Regions from separate parts of the Salinicoccus siamensis genome, predicted to be linked through region 3. Evidence: predicted binding sites of a transcription regulator. Region 3 holds the regulator's gene; each other region holds the start of a gene.
The links. The regulator LexA, encoded in region 3, represses DNA repair genes until DNA is damaged. The targets are predictions, from matches to a motif close to CGAACATATGTTCG.

Region 1: the regulator LexA is predicted to act here: its motif matches at 2,254-2,267, upstream of ACZ5LF_RS05310 (Y-family DNA polymerase).
Region 2: the regulator LexA is predicted to act here: its motif matches at 4,139-4,152, upstream of ACZ5LF_RS03550 (YolD-like family protein).

What each region holds. Positions count from the first base shown of each region.
Region 1 covers NZ_AP043765.1:1,022,388-1,029,566, forward strand. Annotated here, with positions in the region: gene ACZ5LF_RS05300 (LCP family protein) at 104-1,096, shown strand; gene ACZ5LF_RS05305 (cation diffusion facilitator family transporter) at 1,152-2,150, opposite strand; gene ACZ5LF_RS05310 (Y-family DNA polymerase) at 2,284-3,543, shown strand; gene ACZ5LF_RS05315 (aminoacyltransferase) at 3,744-5,003, shown strand; gene ACZ5LF_RS05320 (aminoacyltransferase) at 5,011-6,285, shown strand; gene ACZ5LF_RS05325 (peptidoglycan bridge formation glycyltransferase FemA/FemB family protein) at 6,307-7,179, shown strand, end outside.
Region 2 covers NZ_AP043765.1:699,386-706,564, reverse strand. Annotated here, with positions in the region: gene ACZ5LF_RS03580 (MFS transporter) at 1-761, shown strand, start outside; gene ACZ5LF_RS03575 (cysteine hydrolase family protein) at 802-1,353, shown strand; gene ACZ5LF_RS03570 (manganese-dependent inorganic pyrophosphatase) at 1,417-2,340, shown strand; gene ACZ5LF_RS03565 (GNAT family N-acetyltransferase) at 2,353-2,613, shown strand; gene ACZ5LF_RS03560 (alpha-amylase) at 2,746-3,033, opposite strand; gene ACZ5LF_RS03555 (lactonase family protein) at 3,034-4,053, opposite strand; gene ACZ5LF_RS03550 (YolD-like family protein) at 4,194-4,580, shown strand; gene ACZ5LF_RS03545 (bifunctional 5,10-methylenetetrahydrofolate dehydrogenase/5,10-methenyltetrahydrofolate cyclohydrolase) at 4,606-5,478, opposite strand; gene rpmG (50S ribosomal protein L33) at 5,594-5,743, opposite strand; gene ACZ5LF_RS03535 (metal ABC transporter solute-binding protein, Zn/Mn family) at 6,086-7,006, shown strand; gene ACZ5LF_RS03530 (hypothetical protein) at 7,051-7,179, opposite strand, start outside.
Region 3 covers NZ_AP043765.1:1,383,626-1,390,804, reverse strand. Annotated here, with positions in the region: gene ACZ5LF_RS07225 (CAP domain-containing protein) at 1-141, shown strand, start outside; gene lexA (transcriptional repressor LexA) at 980-1,594, opposite strand; gene ACZ5LF_RS07215 (hypothetical protein) at 1,732-1,983, shown strand; gene ACZ5LF_RS07210 (DUF896 domain-containing protein) at 2,055-2,291, shown strand; gene tkt (transketolase) at 2,306-4,291, shown strand; gene ACZ5LF_RS07200 (YneF family protein) at 4,358-4,615, shown strand; gene ACZ5LF_RS07195 (ABC transporter transmembrane domain-containing protein) at 4,720-6,495, shown strand; gene ACZ5LF_RS07190 (ABC transporter ATP-binding protein) at 6,496-7,179, shown strand, end outside.

The sequences.
Region 1 (7,179 bases), 360 kb from region 3:
CTTTCTACAATTTATTATATCCGGTCAAATGCGGTTTTCTCTTTTAATCTCTTTTTAAACGCGATAGAATGATTGAATACATTAATGACGGGAGCCAAGTATCATGGATAACGACTATAGACGTTCTGGACGCACTAGTGAGGGTATGAAAAGAAAACGGTTGCGCAAGCGTACGCTGATTCCTTTAATTATATTTATAGCGCTCATCTTCATCGTTTTGTATATCTTCTTCTCCTATCAATCCGGGTTGGATATAGCCGAGGACAAGGGAGTCGAACAAGAGGCACATGAATTCGGTGGGGATGACAATAATGATGGCAAGAAGACCATACTGCTGTTAGGGGCAGATCGTGAAGTTGACGGGGCACAACGCACGGACGTCATCATGCTTGGCCAATATGATTATATGAATAAGGATATGAAACTCGTATCGATGATGCGGGACATCTATGTGGATATCCCCGGTTTTCAAAGCTACAAGATAAATTCCGTCTATTCGCTCGGGGGCGTGGAACTCCTTAGACGCACCATCAAAAAGAACTTCGGCATCCAGATCGAAGAGTATGCAGTCGTTGACTACAAAGCATTTGAATCCGTAGTGGATGTGGTCAACAAAAAAGGGGTGATGATAGACGTCGAAAAGGATATGTCCGAAAAGATTGATGTTGAACTGAAAAAGGGTGAACAGCGTCTTAATGGACAGGAGCTTCTTGCTTATGCAAGGTTCCGCCAGGATAAAGAAGGGGACTTTGGCCGGGTAAGGCGTCAACAGCAAGTCATCACCGCCCTGAAGGATGAAGTGCTGACGATCGGTGGCGTGTTGAAACTGCCTAAAATTGCAGGGACGGGCATGGGCCACGTCAACACGAGCATGACCGATGGGGAGATGTATAGGATGATGGCCTCCTTCCTCCTAAGAAGTGATAAGGACATAGACACGCTTACAGTACCGGTAGAAGGCACCTACCAATTTATGGATACGTCACACGCCGGCAATGTAATCGATCTCGATTTTGAGGCCAATAGCCAGTATATGCATGAGTTTTTGGAAAACAATGCTGAAGATTCGGCTGAAGGCGAGACTACAACTGAATAGGCAAGACAAAAAAAGGATGGCCGCTGCGGGCCATCCTTTTTTATTTGGAGCATAATTATTTTTTAGGCTTTTTATCCAATTCATTCTGGGTCTGCGGCCATGCCCGGTGCCCGTCATCGACCTCAAATTCTGTATTTACATCAACGACATGCCTTTGTTTCAGGATCATCTCCTCTATGTCATCCCGGATGGCGTTTACTTCTTCAACAGAGAGGTCGGGATCCAGTTCCGCCACAATTTCAACGTGGAGGAGGTCCCCTTCCTTCATGACGAAGAGCTTACGTATATCTCTGATTTCATCATGTCTCAGCACAATCTCCGAAACACGCTGTTCCATGCGCGGGTCGTGTTCACCAAGTGCCCCCGCGGCATTCTCCATGAAAATTTTGTAGACGATGTAGAACATGGCGATACCGATCATGATCGAGGCGATGCCTTCTGCTTGGGAAAATCCTGTAAAGCGTGCAATTAGTATGGCAAGGATGGCGAGCAGTGCACCACCGGTTGCAACCGTATCTTCCAGGAACACCAATTTGGTCGCCGGTTTTGCACGGTCCATATGGATAAAGCTTGTCGTAAGCGGCTTTAAGCCATCAAAAGGCTGATCTGCCTGTTTGAGCAATTCTTTACCTGCCTTAAATAGAACGAACGCCTCAAGTATGGCGGCCATAGCGAGAACGCCGATGTTGATGAGCAGCATTGTTGTATCGGTTTCCACCGGAAGCGGTTCTAAAATGTGCTTTAGCCCCTCGCGCACCGTCTCATATGCCAATATACCGACGATGATGACGGCAAATAGTAAAACAAGATTCACGAGACGTCCAAAGCCGAAGGGGAAGCGTTTGGTCGGCGCTTTCTTCGACAATCCGGAGCCTACATAAACAAAGAACTGGTTAAGTGCATCGCCAATGGAATGCATCATCTCAGCAAACATGGCAACATTTCCCGTCAGTATGAAAGCACTGCCTTTTATGGCTGCGATGAAGAAATTGACGATAGATGCAGTCAGCGATGCTCCACTGCCTTTCTTAAGTAATGCGATGATATCCTTCAAATCATTTTCCTCCTTACTGATCTTTACAATATATCATACCCAAATCCATAAATAATCATGTTTTGACCTTCCTATTTTATGATATGATGAATTTACGGGTATGCGAACATACGTTCTATTCGGAGGGGATTACATGTATAACTATCATATCTGCCCAAAACGGCACATTTTCTGTGTGGACCAAAAAAGCTTCTTTGCCAGTGTTTCCTGCATCCAGGAGGGTCTAGATCCACTCACGACACGTCTTGCGGTAGTGGCAGACACTAAAAACCCGGGGGCAGTTGTATTGGCTGCAACACCAGCCCTCAAAAGAATGGGGATAAAGACTGGCAGTCGGTTGTTTGAAATTCCGAACCGTAAAGATATTTATATCATTAATCCCTCAATGAAGACATATCTCGATTATTCTTCCAGAATAACGGAAATTGCTTTGAAATACGTCGCTCCAGAAGATTTTCATCAATATTCCGTGGATGAGTACTTCATGGATGTTACAAAGAGTTTCCGGTTGTTTGAAGAAAGTCCTTGGGAACTGGCCCTACGCCTCAGGAAAGAGATCTATCAGGAGACGCGTATTGATTGTGCCGTCGGCATTGGGGAGAACCCGCTGCTCAGTAAGTTATCGCTGGATATCGAAGCGAAGCGTGCGCCTTCTGGTATAGCGGAGTGGCGCTATGAGGACGTACCTGAAAAAATGTGGCATATCAAACCGCTTAGAACACTGTGGGGGATCAACAAGAATAGTGAAGCCCGTTTGAATGAACGCGGCATATTTTCAGTGGGTGACCTGGCACACTACCCGCCCGAATATTTGAAGCGGGACTTTGGCATCATCGGTGTCGATTGGCATCTGCATGCCAATGGCATCGATTTCAGCACCATCAGTGAAAAGCATAGTGTACATGCGCCTTCCATTGCCAAAAGTCAAATCCTTATGCGTGATTATCACCTTGATGAAGTCTATGTTGTAATGCTTGAGCATATTGATGAAGTGACGCATCGTTTGCGTCTATCAAAACGGTTGGTACGCACCATCCATTTTTCTGTAGGGACAGCAGATGGCAAGCTATATCGAAAGCAGTTCACGTTAGAGGGGGGGACGAATGACGGGAACATCATCATGCAGGGTGTATGGGAACACATCGTCAGTATGGCAGATGCCTATGCGATGTACCGCACTTTAAGCATCTCTTTGACAAACCTGACACCAGATGACATGAGGCAGTTATCCCTGTTCGAAGACCCGGGCGAATTGAAGAGGCAGGATTTTCTTAGGACGATTGATGCATTAAAGGTCCGGTTTGGACAACTCAGCGTGATGAGGGCCCTGAGTTGTACAGCACCTTCGACGCTTAAGCTTAGGGAAGGGTTGATAGCTGGCCATAAAAGATAAATGTCTTTCGTGTAGCTTCCCGATGGAAATGACAGTGAATTGTAGTCGTGTAGACATGAACTTCGCAGAAATACTGCCAGTACCGTCCGCAGATGATATAATGGAGGAGACTATATATATTTATGAGGTTTCAATTCGCATTAAGTTTGGAATCTGATAATATATTCGGAGTATCAAAATTAGTTGACAGGAGTGCCATTATGCAATTTACAGAGTTGACCACTGAGGAGTTCGAACAGTTCACACGGACACACTTCAGTCATTTTACACAGACGGTGGATAATTATCGTCTGAAAATTGAGCAGGGTGTTGAAACCTACCTGATAGGCGTGAAGGACGGGGAAGCGGTAAAAGCGGCCTGCCTCATCACCCTGACCCCTGTAATGAAGGTATTCAAATATGCCTATACCAATCGTGGGCCCGTCATGGACTATTCAGATAAAAAGGTGTTCGATACATTTTTCGAAGGGCTTAATGCCTTCTTGAAACCAAAGAAAGTGATGCATGTCAGAGTAGACCCCTATGAAGTAATCAAAGAACGCAACCACGAAGGCGATATCCTCGAAGATAGGGGGAACCGCTATATATTCGATTACTTCAAAGCACTGGGCTTTACACATGAAGGATTCTCCGTCGGATTCGATCCAATCGTCCAGATCAGATGGCATTCGGTTCTTGACCTTAGAGATAAAGACAGCAAAGCTGTGTTGAATGATATGGATAGCCTCCGGAAGCGGAATATAAAAAAAGCACAGAAGCATGGTCTTCATGTCCGTTATCTTGGGCTTGACGAGATAGATGTCTTCAGGAAATTCATGAGGGATACATCTGAAATGAAATCCTTCACAGACCGCGATGATTCCTACTATATCAGCCGTAAGCAGCACTTTGGAGACAATGTCCTGATTCCACTTGTGTATGTCAATTTGGATGAATATGTCGCATCGATCACAAAGGATCGGGACGCATTGATGAAAAACATCAGTAAAGCGAATCGTGACCTCGAAAAAGATCCAGCCAACAGTAAAGCTGAAAAGAAAATAACGAATCTGACGGCTCAGCTCGAAAATATAGAAGATAAATTGCAGGAAGGCCATACATTACGTGAAACCCACGGCAATGAGCTTCCCATAGCGAGTGCCTACTATTTCATCACCCCGCATGAAGTGGTTTATCTTGCAGGAGGCAGCGATAATGATTTCAGGCATTTCGCGGGCAGTTATCTGATCCAATGGCATATGATCAACTATGCCCTGGACCATGATATTGGACTGTATAACTTCTACGGCATCAGTGGAGACTTTTCAGAAGAAGCGGAAGACTACGGCGTCATTCAGTTCAAAAAAGGATTCAACGCCACAGTCTATGAATATATCGGCGATTTCATCAAGCCGATCAATAAGCCGGCGTATAGGGTGTATCAGTCACTCGTAAAACTAAGAGAGAGAATAGGGAGGTAACAAACGGATGAAATTCGTTGAACTGACTGAAAAGGAATATAAAGATTATATAGAAAAAGGAGAGGAATCGGCCTTTTTCCAGATGATAGAAAATAAAAAGAATAGGGAGATGGATCAACAGAAGGTACGCCTGCTTGGCGTTAAGGATGCAAGTGGTACGGTGATAGCAGCATGTCTCTTCACATTGAAGAAAACGGTCCTCGGCAAATATTTCTATTATTCCAACCGCGGGCCCGTACTGGATTACCATGATCACGACCTTGTAAAGTTCTATCTGCAGGAGCTGACAACCTATCTCAAGAAGAATGACGGACTGTATGTAAAACTTGATCCGAATTGGATCTATAGAAAATATGATAAGGATGTAGTGCCTAAAGAGGAATATCCGGCCCAGGATGCATTGATCAGACTGATGGAAGATGAAGGATATGTGCATCAAGGGTTCACCCGCGGCTATTCTAAAACATCCCAGGCGCGGTGGATGAGTGTCCTCGATTTGTCGGGCCATGATGAAAAGAGCCTCTTTAAGTCCTTCGATTCACAGAGGAAGCGGAATATAAAGAAAGCACAGAAATTCGGTGTGAAGGTGCGGTTCCTCGATCTCGATGAGATCGATATATTCATGGATCTCTACTTGGATACAAGTGAGAGGCAGGGGTTCTTCACCCATCCGAATCCGAAGGAATACTTCTCCAATTTCAAGAAAGCCTATGGAGATAAGGTCCTTATCCCCCTTGCGTATATAGAGTTGGATGAATACGTAGAGAACCTGTCGCAGGAGATCACAGACAATGAGCGGAAGCGGGACCAGCTCATGCAGAAGGACAGCAAGAATGATAAGACTCTGAATAAGATTGCTGAACATGATAAACAGATCAACAAGATGACTGAAGATCGCAAAAGTGCCATGGAGATAAGTGAAAAGGAAGGGAATGTCCTGAATCTTGGGGCGGGCATCTACTTTGAAACCCCTTATGAGATGGTCTATAACTCAGGTGCGAGTTCAAGCGAGTTCGCCCATTTTGTCGGACCCTACATGATGCACTTTGAAATGATGAAATACTGTCTGGAGAATGGCATCGACAGATATAACTTCTACGGGGTGAGCGGTGACTTCTCTGAAGATGGGGAGGATTACGGCGTCTACCGTTTCAAACGTGGCTTCAACGCTGAAATAGAGGAACTGGTCGGTGATTTCGTCAAGGTCATCAGTAAAGTGCCTTATAATCTCTATAAGGTGAAACGTAAAATCGAACAGAAGACAGCTTCAAAAAGCAACTGAATAGTGAAGGAGGGTTGAACAGTGCAGATATCACAAATCCAGGAAGAAACGTTTAAAGCGTTCATGGCAGAGTATAAGGGACATTGCCACTATCTCCATGACCCGCTTTATTATGATTACATTTCAAAGACACAGGAGACGCACTTGCTTGGCCTCTATGAAGATGATGCGCTAGTCGGGGTCTCCATGCTCAGCGCGACATCGGTCCTGAAACGCTATCGGCTATTCACTTCTCATACAGGTCCATTAATCCAGCCATTCTCGAATGAGAGGCTGCAGTTCTTCCTGAAGGAAATCGACGATCACGTCAAAAAACATCATGCTGTAAAACTCATCCATTCCCCTTATATGATCTATCAGATGAGAGACAACGATGGAGAGATTGTGGAAAGCCCTAAAAACAATCATGAAATCATAGACATCTACATCAATCAGGGGTATTCACATAATGGTTTCACCAAACAGCTGGTTACAGATGAACTGCTCAGACATCAGGCTGTACTTGATTTGAATAAGGATGAAGAGCAGCTCATTAAAGATATGGATTCAAAAACACGCTATAATACGCGTGCGAGTGAGCAGATGGGCCTGAAATTGCGTTATTTGGATGAGGATGAGTATGATAAATTCATCCAGATATATAAAGACACCGAGGAACGCATCGGTTTCGACCCGGTAAGTGGGGAAAAGATAAAAAATCTGCTCCATGCTCTAAAGGAGCGTACTTATCTCACTTTGAGCTATATCAATCTGGATGAGTATTTGGAACAGTTGAATGGTGAACTCGGCGAACTTACTGCAGAATATGAAGAGATGCAGAAAAAAATCGATTCCGGCAATGGTACAAAAAGGATGAAGGGGAGGGTGAATGAAGTAAAGGACCTCCTCGGCAAC
Region 2 (7,179 bases), 680 kb from region 3:
TTTCTTTCGGCTTCATGATTGGCCCTAAAATCAGTGAACTTGTTACGGTATGGGAGCCGCTCCCGTTCATCGTCTCGGGTCTGTTGACCATGGTCGGCTGGCCACTCATCTTTCTGCTGAGGGACGCATCAGACGCAAAACCAATCGATTCCGGGGTCCCGATCACCGTCTTCAATACATTCCGCAATTTCAAAAATGTGCTCGCCACAAGTTGGATCGCCTTTTTGTTCCCGATGCTGTTTGGTGTGTTCGAGGCATCCTTGAACAGCAACTTTCCGGTATTCGCCATCCGCAATGGCTTCAGCCTGTCGGCCATCACCTGGATACTCCCGGCCTTCAGCCTCGGTGCCATACTGCTTCAGGTACCGATCGGCATACTTGGCGACCGCATCGGCCGCCGGCGCCTGATGCCCATTCTGCTCGCCACAGGCATCCTGCTCTTTTTGGCCATGGAAGCGTTCAATACTTCCTTTGTCATGCTGCTTATATTGTTCATCCTGGCAGGTGTCGCCGTGGGTTCCATGTATTCGCTTGGCATCAGCTACATGACCGACATCACACCCAAATATAACTTGCCGGCTGGCAATCTGATGGCTGGCATCATGTTCAGTCTCGGCAGTATCGTCGGGCCGGTCATTGGAGGTGCGGTCATCAGTGCCAGCAAAGGGTCCTTCTACTTCATCTTCTTTGCCGCAGCAATCACCCTGGTTCTGATGATGGATATATTATTTAGATACAAGCGCCCAAATGTGGCACAATAAAGGCAGCACTACACCCGACAACATAAAGGAGGAAATGAAATTGAAAAATGCATTATTGGTCATCGACTACTCTTATGATTTCGCTGCACCCGACGGCAAATTGACAGCGGGAGAAGCAGGGCGCGCCATCCAAGGGGACATCGCCGAAAAAATCAGGGAAGCCCACAAAAAAGGCACGCCCATCTTCTTTATGATGGACCTTCACTACGAAGAAGACATGCACCATCCAGAATCCCGGCTGTTCCCGCCGCACAATATAGAGGGCATGCCGGGACGCGAACTCTACGGCACCGTTCGCGAGGCATATGAGACCATCAAGGGAGACCCCGATGTATTCTTCCTCGACAAGCGACGCTACAGCGCATTTGCCGGCACACCTCTGGATCAGCTGCTTCAGGAAAGGGGCATCAACACCGTAACGCTGACCGGACTGGTCACAGACATCTGCATCATGCACACGGCGGTTGACGCCTACAACCATGGTTATGGCATCGTCGTGCCGGAATCATGTGTGGCCTCCTTCAATCCGGAAGGGCACCGTTACGCACTCGACCACTTCAAAAATACACTTGGTGCCACAATAGAACCCTAGATGAATGCATGGTCCGGTGATAAAATGGGAATAGTAGAACATAACCTAAAGGAGAATGTAACCATGACTCAAACGAAGATATTCGGTCATCAAAATCCAGACACAGATACGATCACTTCCGCCATCGTCGCAGCGGATATCGAATCCAAGCTCGACAATGATGTGAAAAGTTACCGCCTTGGCGAAGTGAACCCTGAAACACAATACGCACTCGATGAATTCGGCGTATCGTCTCCAGAGTATCTGGAGACGCTTGAAGCGGGCACCCCCGTTATATTGGTCGACCACAATGAATTCCAGCAATCTGCAGAAAACATCGAATCAGCTGAAATAGTGAAGGTTTTCGATCACCACAGAATTTCGAACTTCCACACGGAAGGGCCGCTGTACTACCGTGCAGAACCGGTTGGGTGCACTGCAACGATATTGAAGAAAGTATATGAGGAAAATAATCTGGAGATCTCCAGGGAAATGGCTGGACTCATGTTGTCGGCCATCATTTCCGATACTTTGCTATTCAAATCCCCTACCACGACGAAAGAAGATGAAGCGGCAGCAGAAGCACTCCAGAAGATTGCTGATGTCGATATCGAGTCCTTCGGCCTGGCAATGCTGAAAGCTGGCGCTTCAACAAGCGATAAGTCAGCTGAGGAGTTGATTACAGGGGATGCGAAATCTTTCGATATGGGAGGAAGCACCACACGTATCGCCCAAGTGAACGTCGTCGATGTCGATGAAGTGTTTGACAGGAAAACGGAACTTGAAGACGCGATAAGAGCTCAGATCGAGTCAGAGGGCTATGGTCTGTTCGTCCTCGTCGTCACTGACATCATCAACTCCAACTCGAAGATACTTGCCCTTGGGGAGAATTCAAGTTCCGTTGAAAAAGCATTCGATGTTTCACTGGATGAAAACTCGGCAGTTTTGGAAGGTGTGGTATCACGCAAGAAGCAAGTGGTGCCGCAGATCACAAAGGCATTGTCCTAGGAGGATGATAATATGATGAAGAAAGAACCGGGCAAACTCTATATTGAAGAAGAAGGTCAATCCATCGCAGAACTGATCTATACAGATGAAGAAGACTATTATGATGTGACCGGCACCTATACAGTACCGGAACAGCGCAACAGAGGCCTCGCAAAAGACCTCGTCGATGAAATTGTCGCAATGGCCCGAGAGAACAATAAGAAAATCAAGCCGACATGTCCGTATGTACCGCATGCCATACGCGGTCCAGAGTACGATGACATAAGGATGTAGATAAACAAAGGACCCGCCACAAAAGTGGCGGGTCCTTTGTTGTGAAAGGCAATTTCAAAATCAAATAGTTGAAAAGAATGGAAAAAAGGTATGATCAAATAATATCACAAATATTCTGAATAGTAAACATGGTCATTCATTTAATATTTTACTTATTACACTCTCTCTACCCTTCTCGAGCCTTTCCATCGAGCACTCGTCCTTGATCTTGTAGTCAAGGTCCTCTGTAGCCCTAGAATAGGAAACTTCATCGATGTAATTCGTCAGATCTGCCTGATCGAAACAGGCCGGATGCACCAGCTGTCTTTTATTGTGATCGATGATGACACGTTCTGAGCCACTGGTCCGATCAGCAAGCGGCAAGAACAGCAGAAGAAGCAAAAGCAGAAGCAGAAAAGGCCATAAAAATTTTTTATTCATCTATAAAAACCCTACAAAAACGCCTTCCGGAGCCTCTAATTCACCCTCTTGACGCACGATTGTGCCTGTTTCAGTGATCTTGAACAGCACTACATTATGAGAGCGTTCATGGGCGCACACAAGGAAATTGCCGTCAGGGGTAATATTGAAGTCCCGCGGCCAGTCTCCGTTGGTAGATTCGATCTGGAGGCGTTTGAGTTCCTCACCATCAGATATGATTTCAAACACAGCGATACTGTCATGCCCTCTGTTTGAAACATAAATGAACTTTCCGTTTGGATGTTTCCGTATTGCCGCCCCCTGCGAATGTCCGCTGAAAGATTCCGGGAGTGCCGAATATGTCTTTAGTGGGGAAAATTTCCCGTCTTCATAAGCGGCTACGATCACTTCATTCGATAGTTCGGTAAAGATATAGGCATAGCGGCCATTGTTGTCGAACACCAAGTGTCTCGGGCCACTGCCTGCCGCCACATTTGATTCTGCCACTTTAACAAGTCGGTCACCTTTGATTTCAAGCGTAACAATCTTATCTGCACCAAGATCGACTGCTGCAATATATTTTCGGTCCGGAGTCTCGACGACAAAGTGGGAGTGCGGACTGTCCTGACGTTCATGGGGGCCATTCCCCTCAACCTGGAAAACATCCAGCCGTTCTGTCACCACACCACGCTCATCGACGCGATACAGACGGATCTCTCCAGATAGATATACCGCATCGATAAGATAATTCTGGTCTGATGTCAAGGTCAGATGACACGCGGAAGCTCCTTCTCTGAGACAGTCCTCTATCAGGTTGAGGTCACCGGTATTCGGGTCGCTGATATCGTAAGTTGCGATGCCTGATTTCGCCTTGCCCTTTTTAACTGCATACAGACGGTCTTTGTGAATGTCAAGGTATGTTGCATTCGGTGTTTCCGCTGCTTCCCTAATCTCCCCGAATACACCTTGTTTCAGGTCAAGGTCAAATTGATAGATACCCTTGCCATGGTCCTTTGTATACGTGCCGATGTATCCAATCATGCATATTCCCCCTAAGGTTCAGTTTGCCTTTATATTAGCATACCTGCTGATTTTCACTAAACGAAATTATCCGCAGTTGCAAAACAGAACGTATGTTCGTATAATGGCGTATATAACTCTACTGGAAAGAGGGGATCGCTATGGATTACCGGCAAATGCCCATCGACCAGCTAGACAGCAATATTCCAAAAGGGCGTGGCATGATCAAGTGGGCCCCATTCGCCACCATGCCGGAACAGTTTGAACGGGTGGACGCCATGATCGAGGCGCAATCAAAGATAAGCCGCCCCGAACTATCTGACGACCGCCTGGCGGAAATGGACCACACCATGAAAAAAGCCATCCATGAAAAGCGCAACGTGCGCATCGAATATTATTATGATGGGTTGCGCTTTCATGTCGATCTGCAGCTTCTCCGGGTCGATAGATGGAGTCTGATGCTGATTGGCCAACGTCTGGCGCCTGAAGATGAAATGGTGTTCATCTCTTTCATCGACATCCTCGACATCACCATGCTCGACCATTAAAAAAGCCGCACCTGGGTGCGGCTTTTTAACGTTCCAAAAATAGAACAGGTTCTTTTTGGTAATCGGTCGCCATCATCAGGTGATAGGCGAGTACAGTTGTCGTAATGGCCCCTACTCCGCCTGGTACCGGCGTGATGTAGGAGGTCTTATCGCGTACTGCGTCATAATCCACGTCCCCAACCATTTTACCTGCATCATTGAAGTTGATGCCGACATCCACCACAACAGCCCCTTCTTTCACATGATCTGCCCCGATCAGGTTGATGACACCGGCAGCACTGACAATGATATCCGCCTGGCGGCACTTTCCAGCCAGATCATTGGTATAGGCGTTGCATGTCGTCACTGTCGCATCACGGTTCATAAACAGCAATGATAATGGTTTTCCAACCACTTCACTTGCCCCTACCACGACTACATCCTTTCCTTTCAGAGGAATGTCATAGAACTCGAGCATCTCCATTACCCCAGCAGGCGTACAAGGTTCCAGACGATTCTCATCATCCGTCACTACTTGACCCAGATTAAATGGCGTCATGCCGTCGATATCCTTTATTGGATTCATCAATTCCTCGACTCGCTTCATGTCTATGTGTTCCGGCAGAGGTTGCAGCAGCAATATTCCGTTGATGGAATAATCTTCATTTATTTCCCTGAACTTGCTGAGGAAGGAACGGGCCGAGACATCATCTGGAAAATGGTATTGTTCTGTCTCAATAGAAAATTTTTCGAACCTTTTAATCGCCGCCCGTTCATAGGAAATCGAATCAGACCGTTCCCCTACCCTGACGAAAGCCACTTTCGGACTGATGCCATGCTTATCAGACTCACTAAGCGCCTTCTTTATCTTTTCGGAAAGATGTGCAGCAACTGCCTTGCCCTCCATAATCGTTGTCATAGAAAATGCTCCTTTGCAGCCTTTTTATCAAATATACCATACTTCGCCCCGCTCCATGTAACGGACACTGTCGATCAGTGAAAATAAAAAAACCGCCCAACAGGGCGGCTTAATATTACTTCGTTTCACGGTGCAGTGTATAGTTGTTTGTTCTTGGACAGAATTTTTTCATTTCAATACGCTCAGGATTGTTTTTCTTGTTCTTTGTCGTAATGTAGTTGCGGTCTCCGCAGTCTGTACAAGCCAAAGTTACATTTACTCTCATTCGTTACGCCTCCTTTACTCATTACCTGTTCCATTTCACATTCATGGTGAGGAACATCTGAATTTCATTGATATTGCAGTCATACCATGCCCGGTTCCTTTTTGAAAGACATCACGGACTCCATTTCAACTGGCCAGTTGATCATCCATTCGGGATGAAACGATGGTATTCGGACAGTATTGTCCTTTTTTGAACCGCCTTAACCATTTTAAAGGTTTATTCAATTTTTTTCAACACTTTTATCGATGAACGTAAAAAAATGGGCAATTGCGCTTGCCCGTCCCTGCATCATACGCTATAATTATAAATCGTAATCATTCCGTTATATTGAGGGGCTATACCATGAAAACTTATAAGATGACAGCTTTATCCATCCTCCTGCTGCTGCTTGGTGCATGTGGGGCAGATTCGGCAAATGAAGAAGAAACAGAGGAATTGACTGTGTACACGACAGTCTTCCCCCTAAAAAGCTTCACCGAATCGATTGGGGGCGATACAGTACAGGTGGAATCCATCTACCCCACTGGCGCCGATGTCCATACTTACGAACCCACGCAGAAGGATATCCTGAACTATGCTGAAGGAGATCTCTTCATCTACACTTCCAAAGCGCTCGATCCCGTCTCAAAGAAGATCGAAGGCTCAATCGGTGACCACACTGAATTCTTCTCAGCCGCAGACAGCATTCCGGAGTCCGCATATCTCCATACAGAACATGATCATGATGAGCATGCACATGAAGAAGCAGGCGACCCGCACATCTGGCTCGACCCGAAACTTTCGATCGAGATGGCGAAATCCATCCAGGATCAGCTGATCGAAATGAATCCCGATCATGAAGAATTGTACAGGGACAACTATGAAGCGTTGGAAGACGACCTTGAATCGATCCATGATGCGTTCACCGAGGTCACAGAGCAGACCGAACGCGATACAGTGTACATTTCCCACGCCTCCCTCGGCTATCTCGCCAACAGGTACCACTTCAATCAGGTGGGCATCTCCGGCTTGAACAACGAGGAGCTTTCCCAGCAGGAATTGACGCAGATCGTCGAAGAAATCAAAGCGCATGATGTGCCTTATATCCTCTATGAACAGAACATCACCTCCAAGATAGCAGACACTGTAAAAAATGAGACGGGCATAGAACCACTAGAATTCCATAACCTTTCAGTCCTGTATGATAGTGATGAAAAAGACGCCACCTATCAATCCGTCATGCGGCAAAATGTAGAAGTCATCGACAAGGCGTTGAATGATTGATGGCTTCAAACAAAATGAAAAAGCTGGCCCTTTGAGGCCAGCTTTTATACTTGATTCGGTTCCGCTTCAATCTCTTTCTTCAATCTCTCAGTGAATTCCCTTATTTCTTTGACATCCTGCTTCAGGAAAAACGCCAATACTGCTACACCAATCACTCCTGCTACAATCAATAC
Region 3 (7,179 bases):
ATCTTCTCCCACCATAGCCTCATGAATTCGCCCCCGCACCGGGAGAACACATTGAAAGCCAGTTTTACACATCTGGGGGTCGGTACAGCATATAATGAAGAAAATGTGCCCTACTATACGGAAAATTATATAAGGAAGTAAAGAAGACGATTCTTTGGTCGTCTTTTTTATTTCATCAGGAATATCGGCTGGAACAGATTTCATATGCACCTTTCATGTCAAAGAAAAGGGCCCGGAATAATTGCTTGGAAGGTGACAAACTGCCCAGTTCTCTATACGTTGCTACTTGTTATATAGTGAAATATGCATCATATGGCCCTCTGTATTGACTCTATGGTCAAGTGACATACATTCTGTTCATCAGAATGGCTCCACATTGTTGAAGTACGAGTTCGAAATGCTATAATTTAAGTATTAATGCACTTGGGGGGGAGCGTGTATTGATGGCGATTAGATATCAATGGGGAGAGAAGGGGGACTCACATTGCATTGTCGACTATAGCCTTGGATGAAAACTTCAGAACGCAAAGACATAGCCGTAAAATTTTTTTGGGCGTCAATGATTCGGAGCGAAACCATATCACATGTGGTTACATAGTTGGACTGTTTTTTCATTATAGTGTATAGAAAGGCGTCTGCAATAATTTTTTATTTAGATGACCCTCCCATTCATGTATTGAGGATTAAATTTGCGAATAATGTTTCGTCTGCCGAAATAAAGGGAATATAAAGGAGCCGCCTTATATATTTAATATGGAATCATCTTTCCAGATCACCATCCTGAATCAAGCAAAAACGAGGGGATGCAATTGAAACATAAAACAGAGGATAAACAAACACAAGATCCAAAAGATATTTTAGAACAAATCAGAATCATACTTGATAGATAAAACATTCGAAACAAAGGATATTGACAGGATGGATACGGAAAGGCAAAAGGGCGCATCGTAAAGATGCGCCCTTTTATATATGAAATCCTTTAAAATGCACGGAACAGCCCGACGACTTTACCGAGGACAGCGACACTGTCCAAGATGATTGGTTCCATTGTCGTGTTTTCAGGCTGCAGCCTATAGTAGCCATTTTCCTTATAGAAACGTTTGACCGTTGCTTCATCGTCATCCGTCATTGCGACGATGATATCGCCATTATGGGCAATGTTCTGCTTGCGTACTATCACTCTGTCCCCATCATGGATGCCTGCATCGATCATGCTGTCCCCAGCTACATTGAGGAGGAATATCTCACTGTTGTGGTTCGCTGTGAAGTGTTCGGGGAGAGGGAAGTACTCATCGATATTCTCTACGGCAGTAATCGGCAGTCCGGCTGTAACCTTACCGAGGACCGGGACATGGATTACAGCACCATGGTTCTCGTTCTCTTCCGTGATGACTTCGATAGCCCTGGGCTTTGTCGGGTCCCTTTTGATGAAACCCTTTTCCTGCAGTTTAGCCAGATGGCCATGGACCGTTGAGCTCGATTGGAGCCCGACTGCATTGCCGATTTCCCTGACACTCGGCGGATAGCCTTTATCCTTCACTGTGGATTTGATGAATTGGTATATTTGTTTCTGCCTGTCTGTTAGCGCCTTCATAGTTATTACCTCCGCCTTATTGTTGTTTAAATTTTATCATATGAGAGGGCATCTTACAAACATTTGTTCGCTATCCATTGACCCGGAACAGGCGTTCTGTTACTATGTTTATACAAACATATGTTCTGGAGGTAGTAATGATGACATTGAAGGAATTTAAACTACTGGGTATGGTCTTTATATTTGTTTTCGCTGCTGGCCTCATTTTCATGTTGGATTCCCACAAGGAAGGGAATAGTAATTCTGAAGTTGTCTATATAGATGAGTACCAGGTCGTCACACATGACGATGCCCCCCTCCCTGTAGAGGAGACGGATCTATCGGCTGAAGAATACGCCGAGCGCAGCAATATGGAGCAGTTGATGGAAATGATTGGATTCATAAGATGACTTTAAAGTGTGAGAATGGTCTCACACTTTTTTTTATGGTAGATTATAAGAAAGTGGACAGGAGGGCTGCTATGTTAGACAAAGATAAGATTCAGCGGATCAATACGCTCGCTGCCAAAAAGAAGTCGGGCAGCATTACAGGGGAGGAACTCTCTGAACTGAAAGGTTTGAGGACAGAGTATCTTAAAAACTTCCGTTCCTCATTCAAGAAACAGGTGGAGAACACTAAAGTCATCGATCCTGAAGGCAATGATGTGACCCCTGAAAAAGTGAAGAAAATCCAAGCAGATAAAAATAAAAATTCATAAAGGAGTATGCGCAAATGACTTTTGATAAGACAGACCAACTGGCTATCAACACAATCCGCTCACTATCCATCGATGCGATCGAAAAGGCGGCTTCCGGCCACCCGGGCCTCCCTATGGGGGCCGCGCCGATGGCCTACACACTCTGGTCCCGCCATCTGAACTTCAACCCGAACTCAATGGACTGGTTCAACCGTGACCGTTTCGTATTGAGTGCGGGCCATGGGTCCATGTTGTTGTATAGTCTGCTGCACTTGAGCGGTTCGCTTGAAATGGAAGAGTTGAAGAATTTCAGGCAGTACGAGTCGAAGACGCCTGGGCACCCTGAATTCAAACATACCGAAGGAGTGGAAGTGACGACAGGACCATTGGGTCAAGGCTTCGCAATGAGTGTCGGTATGGCAATGGCTGAAAAGCACCTGGCAGCCCGCTTCAATAGGGATGGCTATGATGTGATGGACCACTACACTTATGTCATCGCGAGCGATGGTGATTTGATGGAGGGTGTCTCCCATGAAGCAGCATCACTGGCCGGTCACCTGGCGTTGGACAAACTGATTGTGCTTTATGACTCAAACGACATATCGCTTGATGGTGATCTCGACATGAGTTTCTCAGAAGATGTGGGCACACGTTTTAAAGGATATAACTGGCACTACATCAAAGTGGAGGATGGCAATGACTGCGATGCCATAGATAAAGCGATAAAGAATGCCAAGACATCAACTCGTCCGACACTTATCGAAGTGAAGACGATCATCGGCTACGGTTCCCCGAACAAGCAGGGCAAAAGTGCCTCACACGGTGCGCCGCTTGGTGAAGAGGAACGCAAGGCAGCTTTTGAATATTATGGTTTGGACCCGGAGAAGACATTCGATGTCGACCCGTCGGTCTATGAACGCTTCAGTGAAACGATGAAAACAAGAAGCAATGAAAAAGAAGAAGCCTGGAATGAAATGCTTAAAGGCTATAAAGAAGCACATCCAGAACTGCATGCTGAGTTCGAGGAGGCCGTCCACCACCGTCTGCAAGACGATTATGATAAGGATATGCCTTATTATGAAGCGGGCGAGGCGAAAGCCACACGTGCTGTTTCAAGCGATATGATACAGGCGCTCTCTGACTCCGTTCCGACATTGTTCGGTGGTGCTGCAGACCTCGCGAGCAGCAATAAGACCAATGTAAAGGATGAGGAGGATTTCGGTCCCGATAATTATGCCGGACGGAACATCTGGTTTGGCGTCAGGGAATTCGGCATGGCCGCTGCATTGAATGGCATGGCAGCACACGGCGGCCTCCGTCCTTACGGTGGTACGTTCTTCGTCTTCAGTGACTATTTGAAGCCAGCCATGCGTTTGAGCGCGCTGATGAAGCTGCCTGTAACTTACGTACTCACCCATGATTCAATCGCAGTAGGAGAAGACGGTCCGACGCATGAACCGGTAGAACAGCTTGCCGGTCTGCGCGCCATCCCGAACCTCAATACAATCAGACCGGCAGAAGGCAATGAAACACGTGCGGCCTGGAAGATAGCGATGGAAGCTGAAGATACACCGACGGCCCTTGTGCTGACACGTCAAAATGTCAAAACGATAGATGTGCCATACGATGTTGTTGAAGAAGGGGTCAAAAAAGGTGGATACCTGGCCTACGACGAAGGGGATGATGCGATCCTATTCGCTTCCGGAAGCGAGTTGCCACTGGCTGTCGATACGGCAGAACAGCTTAATGCACAAGGTGTAAAAGTGAAAGTCGCCTCCATCCCGAATATGCAGCAGTTCCTGAAGCAGGATGAAGCCTATATCGAAAGTGTACTGAACACGCACATCGAAAACCGGACCGCCATTGAAATGGCAGCCAGTCTGGGATGGCACCGTTTCATCGGCATGAAAGGCAAATTGCACACAATCGATACGTTCGGTGCGAGTGCGCCTGGCGACATAGTCGTCGAAAAATATGGATTTACCGTCGAACGGATCCTAGAGACGGTGATGGAGAAATAATCTGTTGAAAAACACCTGTTTTTAATGTAGACTTTATACTGTTCTACGAAGAAAGAGGTGAGCAGTTTGGCTACATGGATCTGGATACTGATTGTTATTGTTGCACTCATCGGTGGCGTTGCCCTTGGCTTTTTCCTGGCACGGAAATATATGATGGATTACCTCGAAAAGAATCCACCTATCAATGAAGAGATGCTCAGGATGATGATGATGCAGATGGGACAGAAACCTTCCCAGAAGAAAATCAATCAGATGATGACAATGATGAATCGCAGTGCCGATTCCAAATCAACAAAAGAGCGTATGAAAGCATCAAAAAAATAAAGATGAACCCTTCTCTATAGAAGGGTTTATTTTTTCACCCAAAATATTTCAATTTTCGAAATATATGGTAGAATTTAATTGCACTCAATTGAAGGGGGGATGGCATGAAAGTATTTAAAAAGTTGGGATGGTTCTTTAAAAGGGAACGAAAAAATTACACCGGCGGCATCATCATGCTGATACTCGTTGCATTGATGGAACTGGTGCCCCCGCAAGTCATAGGATGGGTCATCGACGGGATAAGGCAGGAGACGCTGACCGCGGAGATACTCGGACAATTCATCATTCTGCTTATAGTGGTGGCGATTTTGACATACATATTCAGATATTTTTGGCGCATCATGATCTTCGGTGCGAGTTATCGGCTGGGTAAAATTCTGCGTGCATCGCTCTACAATAAATATTCACAGATGAGCCCTGCGTTCTATCAGAAGAGGCGTACCGGGGACCTGATGGCCCATGCCACCAATGATATACAAGCAGTCCAGGCTACTGCCGGTGCCGGTATTCTGACCATTGCCGATTCACTGATCACCGGAGGGGCGGTGCTGGTGACGATGGCTGTTACAATCAGCCCCAAACTGACATTGATGGCGATGATTCCGTTACCTTTCATGGTGATATTAACGAGCTATTACGGCACACTCCTAAACCGCGGTTTCAAGAAGGCGCAGGCTGCCTTCAGCATGCTCAACGATAAGACTCAAGAAAGCATATCGGGCATCAAGGTGACCAAGACGTTCGGATATGAGTCGCATGACCAGGAAGACTTCAGGGTGTTGAGTGATGATGTCGTCGATAAAAATCTAAAAGTATCGAAAATCGATGCGCTGTTTGATCCGACGATAATGACAGTGATTGGGGCGAGTTACTTCATCTCCATATTTTTCGGGGCACGCATGGTGCTTGACGATGCAATCACCGTTGGACAGCTGGTGACATTCACAACCTACCTCGGCATGATGGTTTGGCCGCTCCTTGCGCTTGGGATGTTCTTCAACCTGATTCAAAGGGGGAGTGCCTCCTACGCGCGTATAGAGAAAATCATGGAGACGGAAAATGATATCGGGGAGGAGTATCTGATAGAAGATCAGCCTGAAGGTGACATTCACTTTGATATCGGCGCATTTAATTTTCCGGGGGAAGATGCAGGCGGCGTACGGGATGTGCGTTTTACGATCGAGAGAGGGGCGACGGTTGGTATAGTCGGACGTACCGGCTCTGGCAAAAGCGCGCTGCTTAGGCTCCTGCTCCGCGAGTTCGATACAGTCAATCCGGAAGATATCGTCTACGGCAGTCATCCGCTCAGAGATTATAACATCAGCAACCTGAGGGCGCAGTTCGGTTATGTGCCCCAAGACCATTTCCTCTTCTCCACGACGATCCGCAATAATATTGCGTTCAGTAATCCGGATATGGATGATGCCCTTATCCATGAGGCGGCGCGTCTCAGCCAGATACATGATGATATAGAAGCATTCACCTACGGCTACGAAACCGTTGTCGGGGAGCGTGGCGTATCATTATCCGGAGGACAGAAGCAGCGCATCTCCATTGCACGTGCACTGATTCTTGATCCTGAAGTGCTGATACTTGATGACTCATTATCAGCCGTTGATGCAGAAACCGAAGAGCGTATACTCGAGAGCCTGCAATCCAATCGTCGTGGTAAGACGAATATCATTACAGCACATCGCATGAGTGCTGTCAGCCATGCAGATCTGATCATCGTCATGGATGCCGGCACCATAACAGAGATGGGCACGCATGAAACGCTGATGGCGGAGCAGGGCTGGTATCACGACACCTATAACGCACAGGCGCTTCGTGAATCTCTGAAGAGTTCCTTGGAAGACATGGCGGAAGGGAGGCGGAATTAGATGGAGAATGACAAGTTGAATCTAACGTTCAATGATCAGAAGGATGTCCTGATCCGTCTGATGAAATATACGCTGCCCTTCAAAGGTGTGCTGACATTGGGATTCCTCATGCTTGCGGTATCCACTGCCACAGGTGTCGCAACACCTTATCTCGTCATGATTTTCATCGATGATTATTTGACGCCAGGCGTCTTTCCGGAGCAGGATATCATGTGGCTGATCATCCTTTTCGCCATTGTCCAGATACTCGGGGCAGTCACCACATACATGAACATCTACCTTTTTCAATATTTGGCGTTCAAGGTGATCCAGCAGCTGCGGATCGATGCATTTGAAAAGATTGGTCGCCTTGGCATGCGCTATTTCGATAAAGTGCCCGGAGGCAGCCTCGTCTCCCGCATCACAAATGATACGGAAGCCATCGTCGATATGTTCATCGGTGTACTGGCAACATTCCTCATGGCGATCTTCATGGTCATTTCAAGTTTTGTGATGATGTTCATCCTGGACGTCAAGTTGGCTTTGTTTGCACTGCTATTCATGCCCGTAATCGCTGTCATTTTGGCAGTATACCGTAAGTATTCAGCCAATTTCTTCTCCCATGCACGCCAACTTTTGAGTGAGATGAATGCGAAGTTGGCAGAATCGATAGAGGGTATGAAGATCATCCAGGTGTTCAATCAG